3 regions of the Streptomyces sp. NBC_01197 genome follow, and region 2 is predicted to be linked to each of the others. Evidence: riboswitches for the same ligand, from Rfam matches in the RefSeq annotation. Region 2 holds a riboswitch; each other region holds the start of a gene.
The links. A riboswitch is a leader RNA that binds a small molecule or an ion and turns the genes downstream of it on or off. The one in region 2 is predicted to bind cobalamin.
Positions count from the first base shown of each region.

Region 1 (3,202 bases), 1.3 Mb from region 2:
ACCCGCAGGCGGTCGCCGACATCCTCGGCTTCGCGGCCCGCGAGGTCGTCCCGCGGCTCGCCTCCACCACGGACGAGATCGACCACGCCCTGCACGCGCTGAGCGGCGGATTCGTCCCCGCAGGACCCTCCGGATCACCGCTGCGCGGCCTGGTCAACGTCCTGCCGACCGGCCGCAATTTCTACTCCGTCGACCCCAAGGCCATTCCGTCCCGGCTCGCCTGGGAGACCGGCCGGCTGCTCGCCGACTCACTCCTGGAGCGCTACCGCACCGACAACGGCGAGTGGCCCACCTCCGTGGGGCTCTCCCTGTGGGGCACCAGCGCGATGCGCACATCGGGGGACGACGTGGCCGAAGCCCTCGCGCTGCTCGGTGTCCGCCCGGTGTGGGACGACGCCTCACGCCGGGTCACCGGTCTGGAGCCGGTGCCGCTCGACGAGCTCGGCCGCCCCCGTATCGACGTCACCCTGCGCATCTCGGGTTTCTTCCGTGACGCCTTCCCGCACACCATCGGCCTGCTGGACGACGCGGTACGGCTGGCCGCGTCCCTGGACGAGCCCGACGAGCGGAACTTCGTACGCGCCCACACCCGGGCCGACCTGGCCGAGCACGGCGACGAACGCCGGGCCACCACCCGGATCTTCGGCTCCCGCCCAGGCACCTACGGCGCGGGCATCCTCCAGCTCATCGACAGCCGCGACTGGCGCACCGACGCGGACCTCGCCGAGGTGTACACGGTGTGGGGCGGCTACGCCTACGGCCGGGAGCTGGACGGCCGCCCGGCCCGCGCCGAGATGGAGACCGCGTACAAACGGATCACGGTCGCCGCGAAGAACACCGACACCCGCGAGCACGACATCGCGGACTCCGACGACTACTTCCAGTACCACGGCGGCATGGTCGCCACCGTCCGGGCGCTGCGCGGGAGCGCCCCCGCGGCGTACATCGGCGACTCCACCCGCCCCGAGACCGTCCGTACCCGCACGCTCGTCGAGGAGACCTCACGGGTCTTCCGCGCGCGGGTGGTCAACCCCCGCTGGATCGAGGCGATGCGCCGGCACGGTTACAAGGGAGCCTTCGAACTCGCCGCCACCGTCGACTACCTCTTCGGGTACGACGCCACCACCGGTGTCGTCGCCGACTGGATGTACGACAAGCTCACCGAGACGTACGTACTCGACCCGGTGAACCGCGACTTCCTCCAGCAGGCCAACCCCTGGGCCCTGCACGGGATCGCGGAACGGCTCCTTGAGGCGGAGTCCCGGGGCATGTGGGCCGAACCCGACCCCGCGACGCTCGAAGCGCTGCGCCAGGTGTACCTGGAGACCGAGGGGAACCTGGAGGGCGAGGACTGACCTGAGCAGGTCTCCCCGCGGTGGTCCGCTGCCGCCGGTGCGACGGGTGAGAGCCGGGCTCTCCCCGCACCGGTGTACGGCAGCGGATCCCTCGGCATGGGCGGATGTGAGAGGCAATACCTGCCCGGATGGGCGCACTTGCTGCCACCGGCGGCCAGAACCTAGGGTGAACGGGCCGTGGTGTTCGGGAAGACCGGTGAAAGCCCCCTCGGGGCCTCAGACCGGAGCGGCCCTCGCCACTGTGATCGGGGAGTCTCCGTCCCGTCGAAGCCACTGGCCGCGTCCGCGGGCCGGGAAGGCAGGGCCGGAGGCGAGCGTCAGCGAACCCGTCAGCCAGGAGACCGGCCACGGCATCTCACGAAGTGATCCACGAGGTGCTGGAGCGTGATCCGCATGACCCTGCCCGAATCCGCCGCGTTCGCCTGGCGGCGCGAGGACACCGTACGAACCGCCGGGCTGCTGGGGGTGATAGCAGCCCTCCACGCCGTCGCGTTCGGCGTTCTGTTCCTGCTGGTGGAACCAGGCCACTACGAGGTCGGGTCCAAGGCGTTCGGGGTGGGCCTCGGCATCACCGCGTACACGCTGGGGATGCGGCACGCCTTCGACGCCGACCACATCGCCGCCATCGACAACACCACGCGCAAACTCATGGCGGACGGGAAGCGCCCGGTCTCGGTCGGCTTCTGGTTCGCGCTGGGGCACTCCAGTGTGGTGGTGGCCATGGCGGCGCTGGTCGCCGGCGGTGCCCGGCTCGCGGGAATCCTCATGAACGAGGGCTCGCACACCCACCAGGTGCTCGGCGTCGTCGGAACGAGCGTCTCGGGCTCGTTCCTCTACCTCATCGCGGCGCTCAACCTGGTTGCCCTCGTCGGCATTCTGCGGGTGTTCAGGGAGATGCGCGCCGGACGCTACGACGAGGCCGAACTCGAATCACACCTGAATTCGCGCGGCTTCATGAACCGCATCCTCGGCCGGTTCACCAAGTCCATCAGCAGGCCCGGCCAGATGTACCCGCTGGGCTTCCTCTTCGGCCTGGGCTTCGACACCGCGACCGAAGTCACCCTCATGGTGATGGCCGGAAGCGGCGCCGCCGCCGGCCTGCCCTGGTACGCCGTCCTCTGCCTGCCCCTGCTCTTCGCGGCCGGAATGAGTCTCTTCGACACACTCGACGGCACCTTCATGAACTTCGCGTACCAGTGGGCCTTCGCCAACCCGGTGCGCAAGGTGTTCTACAACCTCGCCATCACCGGCCTGTCCATCGCCGTCGCGTTCCTCATCGGCACGATCGAGCTGATCAGCGTGCTGCACGACAAGCTGTCCCTCCAGGACTCGGTGACCGGCTGGATAGCGGGCCTCGATCTCGGGAACGTCGGCTACCTCATCGTCGGACTCTTCGTCGTGGTGTGGGCAGCGGCGCTGGCGTACTGGCGTATCGCGAAGGTGGAGGAGAGGTGGGCGGTCCGCGCCGCTGACAGCGGCTGAACCGGCGCCGCCCGCGGTGGCGGACCGGGGCGCTCCGGCGCCCCGGCCCCGCTCGGCCCGGGAAAACCGTGGCGCGCCGCGGACGGGGCGGGCGGCGGATGGTCCGACCGAGTGGAATCGGACGCGCGTCCGGCGCTGTCGGCCGGGTAATCGCCTCGGTGTGTGGCAGTACGGTGCCATGCAGTCTGAAAATCACACTAATACGCAAGGGCGCCGCAGATTCGTGCGCGCCGCGGTCGGCCTGGGCGCCTTGGCTGTCGGGGGGGTGTTCTCCCGCGCGTACGGCCCCTCCGGCGGCACCGGCCCGGCGGCGGCCTCGCATCCTTCACATGCACCGGCCGGTGCCCCACCCCCACACCACGTCC
Region 1 is NZ_CP108569.1:7,384,100-7,387,301, forward strand. It holds gene cobN (cobaltochelatase subunit CobN) at 1-1,355, shown strand, start outside; cobalamin riboswitch at 1,517-1,719, shown strand; gene OG452_RS33790 (HoxN/HupN/NixA family nickel/cobalt transporter) at 1,749-2,837, shown strand.
Region 1: it holds a riboswitch for cobalamin, as region 2 does, so the genes downstream of both, OG452_RS33790 (HoxN/HupN/NixA family nickel/cobalt transporter) here and OG452_RS28055 (cobalamin biosynthesis protein) in region 2, are expected to answer to the same signal.

Region 2 (3,202 bases):
ACAGGGCATCACCACAGAAGTGATCTTCGCGGCACTCGTCGGTGCCATCCTCTGGAATCTGCTGACCTGGCTGCTCGGCCTGCCGTCCAGTTCCTCCCACGCACTCTTCGGCGGGCTCATCGGAGCCACGCTGATGTCGGTCGGCTCGTCGGGTGTCAACGGCCACGTCGTCATCACCAAGGTCCTGCTCCCCGCGGTCGCCGCGCCGGTCGTCGCCGGTCTCGCCGCGCTGCTGGCCACCAGGCTGACGTACCGGATCGGGCGCCGTACGGACGAGAAGTCCACCGCCAAGGGTTACCGGGCCGGCCAGATCGCCTCCGCGGGCCTGGTCTCGCTCGCCCACGGCACCAACGACGCCCAGAAAACCATGGGTGTCATCACCCTCGCCCTGGTCACCGGCAACGTCATCGCACCCGGCTCGAACCCGCCCCTGTGGGTCATCGTCTCCGCGGGCACCGCCATCGCACTCGGTACCTACCTGGGCGGCTGGCGCATCATCAAGACCATGGGCAAGGGGCTCACCGAGCTCAGGCCGCAGCAGGGCTTCGCCGCCCAGACCGGTGCCGCGACCGTGATCCTGGCCTCCTCGCACCTCGGCTTCTCGCTCTCCACCACCCAGGTCTGCTCGGGCGCCGTGATGGGCGCGGGCGTCGGCCGCAAGGGCGCGGTGGTCCGCTGGTCCACCGCGACCCGGATGGCCATCGCCTGGTGCCTGACCCTGCCCGCCGCCGCGCTCGTCGGCGCGGGTGCCGAGTTTCTGACCGGCCGCGGCCCCTGGGGCGTCGGCGCCGTCGCCGTCCTGCTGGTCGCGGGCTCGGGTGTCATCTGGTCGCTCTCCCGCCGCAAGCCGGTCGGCCAGCACAGCGTCACCCCCGACGAACCCGCCGGGTCCGCGGAGCCGGCCGGGGTGGTGACCGCCGCCATCGCGGCCGTCGTCCCGCCGCCCGTCGGAGCGGTCTCCGACCCTCTCCGCACCACCATCCCCGCACCGGGCGGCGCCGCACCGGAGCCCAACCGGCCCGCCACGGTCTGAAGGAGAAGGACACCGCACCATGGACATCGACTGGGCAGCTCTCGGCACCGTCTTCGGCGTCAGCCTCGTGGCGACCGTCGGACTGGTGGGCCTGTTCACCCTCGGCGTGGTGGGCCTGGCGCGGAAGCCAGCGCCGGAACCAGGCACCGCCACCGCACCCGCCGCCGCGACGCCTGCCGGTACGGGCCTGGGCCCGGCATCGGCCGCGCGGGCCGGTTCGTACGCCTGCTTCGCACTCTGCGCGGCGGCCGTGGCGTACGGGATCTATCTGATCGTCGCCTGACAGCCGCTCCTCCCGCCACTTCGTCACTCCGCCCGCCCGGCGGCCTCCACCGGCCACCGGGCGGGCGTCTGGTGTGCGCGGCCGGTGCGCCCGGCCGTCCGGGTGGCCGGTGTGGGGCTCGGCACACTGCGCCGCCGCAGGTCAAGGGTGAGTTGACGGGTGTTCGCCGACCGTGGTGGACTTCCGGGGCCAATACGGCGGCAGGAGAGGAAGTCCGGTGCGAATCCGGCGCGGTCCCGCCACTGTCACCGGGGTCGCCCCCGGGAGCCAGGAACTCTCACCGCCGATCACGTCGGACCAGGGCGCGGACACCCTGAGTGAGGACTACGCCATGCGCGGCCGCCTGCTGCCCGAACCGCCCGATGCACCGAGTGCCGCCGCCGTGAGGGTCCCGGACGTACCGGCCTGCTGACCCCATGCGTGCCGAGCGTGTCTTCGTGTACGGCGCCACCACGGGCCTCCTGGCAGACCTCATCTTCGCCGACCCCCGGCGCGGGCACCCCGTCGCCGCCTTCGGGCGGGCCGCCGCCGCCGTGGAGCGCCGGCTCTGGCGTGACCACCGCGGGTGGGGCGCGCTGCACACCGCGCTCTGCGCCGGGGGCGTGGTGGGCGCCGCCGTACTGGCCGGGCGTGCCGTACGCGGCCGTCCCGTCGCGGGCGTCGCGCTGACCGCCGCCACCACCTGGGCCGTCGTCGGCGGCACTTCGCTGGGACGGGAGGCGCGCGCGGTGGGCGACGCGCTGGCGGCGGGTGACATCGAGGCCGCCAGGGGGCGGCTGCCGCATCTGTGCGGGCGCGATCCGCAGGCACTCGACGCGCAGCAGATCGCGCGGGCCGTCGTGGAGTCCGTGGCCGAGAACACCTCCGACGCGGTGGTGGGCGCGCTGGTCTGGGGCGCCCTGGCCGGGGTGCCGGGGCTCGCCGGGTTCCGGGCGGTGAACACCCTGGACGCGATGGTCGGCCACAGGTCGCCCCGGTATCTGCGGTACGGCTGGGCCTCCGCCCGGCTCGACGATCTGGCCGGCCGGCCGGGCGCCCGCCTCACCGCCGTACTCGCGGTGCTCGCGGGCGGGGACCCGCGCGGCGCCGTACGGGCCTGGCGGTCGGACGCGGGCGGCCACCCGAGCCCCAACGCGGGCCCGGTGGAGGCGTCGTTCGCGGGCGCGCTGGGCGTACGGCTCGGCGGCACCCTCTCGTACGCCGGCCGGGTCGAGCACCGGGCGGTGCTCAACGGCGGCGGCCGTCCGGTGGCCGTCGGCGACATCGAGCGCGCGGTGCGGCTGTCGCGCCGGGTGTCCGTGCTGGCGCTCGCGACAGCTCTCGTGGTGAGGAAGGTACGCGGATGAGTGGCGGACTGCTGGTGGCCGGAACCACGTCGGACGCCGGGAAGAGCGTGGTCACTGCGGGCATCTGCCGGTGGCTGGTGCGCCGGGGTGTGAAGGTCGCGCCCTTCAAGGCGCAGAACATGTCGCTCAACTCGTTCGTCACCCGCGAGGGCGCGGAGATCGGGCGGGCCCAGGCGATGCAGGCGCAGGCGGCGCGGGTCGAGCCCACGGCACTGATGAACCCGGTGCTGCTCAAGCCGGGGAGCGACAGGTCGAGCCAGGTCGTGCTGATGGGGAAGCCGGTGGGCGAGATGAGCGCCCGCGGCTACCACGGCGGCCGGCAGGAGGCGCTGCTCGGCACGGTGACGGACTGTCTGGCTCAGCTCCGGGGCACGTATGACGCGGTGATCTGCGAGGGGGCGGGCAGTCCGGCCGAGATCAATCTGCGGCGGACCGACATCGTGAACATGGGTGTCGCGCGCGCCGCGCGGTTCCCGGTGGTCGTCGTCGGCGACATCGACCGGGGCGGTGTCTTCGCGTCGTTCTTCGGTACGACGGCGC
Region 2 is NZ_CP108569.1:6,106,201-6,109,402, reverse strand. It holds gene OG452_RS28065 (inorganic phosphate transporter) at 1-1,033, shown strand, start outside; gene OG452_RS28060 (hypothetical protein) at 1,053-1,316, shown strand; adenosylcobalamin (AdoCbl) riboswitch at 1,521-1,595, shown strand; gene OG452_RS28055 (cobalamin biosynthesis protein) at 1,733-2,662, shown strand; gene OG452_RS28050 (cobyric acid synthase) at 2,659-3,202, shown strand, end outside.

Region 3 (3,202 bases), 3.8 Mb from region 2:
CGGGTGGAGAGCGCCTTGGCCTGCGGCGAGTCGAAGGGCAGCCGCAGCTGGAAGAAGACGTCCTGGAGCCCCATCAGGCCCAGGCCCACCGGCCGCCACTTGGCGTTGGAACGGCCCGCCTGCTCGGTCGGGTAGAAGTTGATGTCCACGACCCGGTCGAGGAAGGTGACCGCGGTGCGGACGGTCGCGTCGAGGCGCTCCCAGTCGAGCGAATCGCCCGAGACGAACGCGCCGACGTTGACCGAGCCCAGGTTGCAGACCGCGGTCTCGCCGTCGTCCGTCACCTCCAGGATCTCGGTGCAGAGGTTCGACGAGTGGACGACCGAGCCGGGCTCGGCGGTCTGGTTGGCCGTACGGTTCGACGCGTCCTTGAAGGTCATCCAGCCCTGGCCGGTCTGCGCGAGGGTACGCATCATCCGCCCGTACAGCTCCCGCGCGGGGATGGTCTTCCTGGCCAGCCCGTCGGCCTCGGCCTTGCGGTAGACGGCGTCGAAGTCGTCGCCCCAGAGATCGGTCAGCTCCGGTACGTCCGCGGGCGAGAACAGCGACCAGGTGCCGTCCGCGTCGACCCGGCGCATGAACTCGTCGGGCACCCAGTGGGCCAGGTTGAGGTTGTGCGTACGCCGGGCGTCCTCACCGGTGTTGTCGCGCAGCTCCAGGAACTCCTCGATGTCCGAGTGCCAGGTCTCCAGATAGACGGCGGCGGCGCCCTTGCGCCGGCCGCCCTGGTTCACCGCGGCGACCGAGGCGTCGAGGGTCTTGAGAAAGGGGACGATGCCGTTGGAGTGCCCGTTGGTGCCGCGGATCAGCGAACCGCGGGAGCGGATACGGGAGTACGAGAGGCCGATGCCGCCCGCGTGCTTCGAAAGCCGCGCCACCTCGTGGTAGCGCCCGTAGATCGAGTCCAGCTGGTCGAGCGGCGAGTCCAGCAGATAGCAGGAGGACATCTGCGGATGGCGGGTGCCCGAGTTGAAGAGCGTGGGGGAGGAGGGGAGGTAGTCGAGGCGGCTCATCAGTCCGTACAGCGCGGCCACCTCGTCCAGGGCGGCCGCGGACTCGTCGGCGGCGAGACCGCAGGCGACCCGGAGCATGAAGTGCTGGGGTGTCTCGATGACCTGGCGGGTGAGCGGGTGGCGCAGCAGGTAGCGGCTGTAGAGGGTGCGCAGTCCGAAGTACCCGAAGCGGTCGTCGGCCCCGGTGTCGATGGTCGCGTCGAGCCGCTGCGCGTGGAGCCGTACGAAGTCGGCCGTACGGTCGGCGATCAGGCCCTCGCGGTGCCCGACGGCGACCGATGAGGAGAAGGAAACCGCGCCCTGGCCCGCCGCCTCGTCCGCGATGGTACGGGTCAGCAGCCTGGCCGCCAGCCGCGAGTACGCGGGGTCCTCGGAGATGAGACCGGCGGCCGCCTCGGTGGCCAGCTCCCGCAACTCGGCCGCGTCCGACGCCGCGTTGCGCCCGCGCAGGGCGGCCGCGGCGACCTTGCCGGGGTCGGTGTCGGTGAGGTCGGCGGTGAGGTCGGTCAGGGTCCGCAGAAGTACGGTTCCCGGGGCGTCCGCCACCTGCTCGGAGACAGGTGCGGTGGGCGCGATGGTCACGGTGCGCTCTCCCTCGCTCGGCTGGGGGCCGGCGGGGGGCACGGGTGCGTACGGGCGCAGCAGAGCAGCACACCGCACAGCATCCGCAGGCCCAACCGCGAGGCCCGGACGTTTCCCATCCGGTTCGGTCGAGCCGGATGCGCCGTCGGCAGGTCCTCGGACTCCACGGTGCGCGAAAGCGCACTGATCACACCGTTGCGGGACAGTTCCGGATTCGCACCGGATTCCCCTGCGGCGACAGCGAGCATGAGCATACATGTGGGGTGCCCGCCGGAAAGCACCCCCCATATGTTGTGTCGTGGAGGGCGGAAGGGAGAGGCGGAGTGGCACGGCGAAGGGCCGCCGCAGCTCCCTGGGAGGGAGCGCGGCGGCCCTTGGCGGAGCGGTGGCTCAGTGGTGGCCTGCCGGTGGCTCAGTGGGCGGCCGGGGCGGCCTCTGTGGCCGGCGGGAGCTCCACCTGGACGCCCTCGTCACCGGCGTCCGCCGTGTAGTCCTCCGGGGAGGTCTCGTCGATTCCGGCCGGTGCCTTCACCGCGTTGAGCACGAGGGTGAGCACCAGCGTCACCACGACGTTCAGCACGAACGCCGTCAGACCGATGTAGCCGATCTGGCCGATGCCCGGGATCTCCTTGGAGGAGCCGCCGAAGTGCGCCTGGGTCGGGCTCGTCACACCGTACGCGGCGAGCGTGCCGTACACCATGCCGACCGCCCAGCCCGCGAGCAGCGCCCAGCGGTGGAACCACCGGGTGAAGAGCCCGCCGACCAGCGCCGGCATCGTCTGGAGGATCCAGATACCGCCGAGCAGCTGGAAGTTGATCGCCACCGTCGGGTCCATGGCGAGCACGAAGAGCAGCGCGCCGACCTTCACCACGAGCGAGACCAGCTTGGAGACCTTGGCCTCCTGGGCGGGGGTCGCGCCCGGTTTGATGAAGTCCTTGTAGATGTTGCGGGTGAAGAGGTTCGCCGCCGCGATGGACATGATCGCGGCCGGTACCAGCGCACCGATGCCGATGGCTGCGAAGGCCACGCCCGCGAACCAGTCGGGGAACATGTTCTCGAACAGCTGCGGGATCGCCAGCTGGCCGTTCTTCACCTTGATGCCGGCGGCGATCGCCATGAAGCCGAGCAGCGCGAGCAGTCCCAGCATCAGCGAGTACAGCGGCAGGATCGCGGTGTTGCGGCGGATCACGTTGCGGCTGCGCGAGGAGAGCGTCGCCGTGATCGAGTGCGGGTACATGAACAGCGCGAGGGCCGACCCGAGCGCGAGCGTGGCGTAACCCCACTGGCCGGCAGCGCCCGGCGCGAGCGCCCCGCGGGGCTTGCCCGTCGCCGGGTTGGTCTGCGAGAACGCGTGGCCGGCCTTGGCGAAGATGTCGTCGAAGCCCCCCAGTTTGATGGGGATGTAGATGATCGCCACCAGGATGACGATGTAGATCAGGCCGTCCTTGACGAAGGCGATCAGGGCGGGGGCTCGCAGCCCCGACGAGTACGTGTACGCGGCGAGCACCGCGAAGGCGATCAGCAGCGGGAGGTCCTTGACGAACCAGTTGCTGCCCGAACCGCCGACGCCCATCACGTCGAGCACCGCCTGGATGCCGACCAGCTGG
Region 3 is NZ_CP108569.1:2,312,224-2,315,425, reverse strand. It holds gene OG452_RS10355 (ribonucleoside-diphosphate reductase subunit alpha) at 1-1,595, opposite strand, end outside; cobalamin riboswitch at 1,726-1,849, opposite strand; gene mctP (monocarboxylate uptake permease MctP) at 2,008-3,202, opposite strand, start outside.
Region 3: it holds a riboswitch for cobalamin, as region 2 does, so the genes downstream of both, OG452_RS10355 (ribonucleoside-diphosphate reductase subunit alpha) here and OG452_RS28055 (cobalamin biosynthesis protein) in region 2, are expected to answer to the same signal.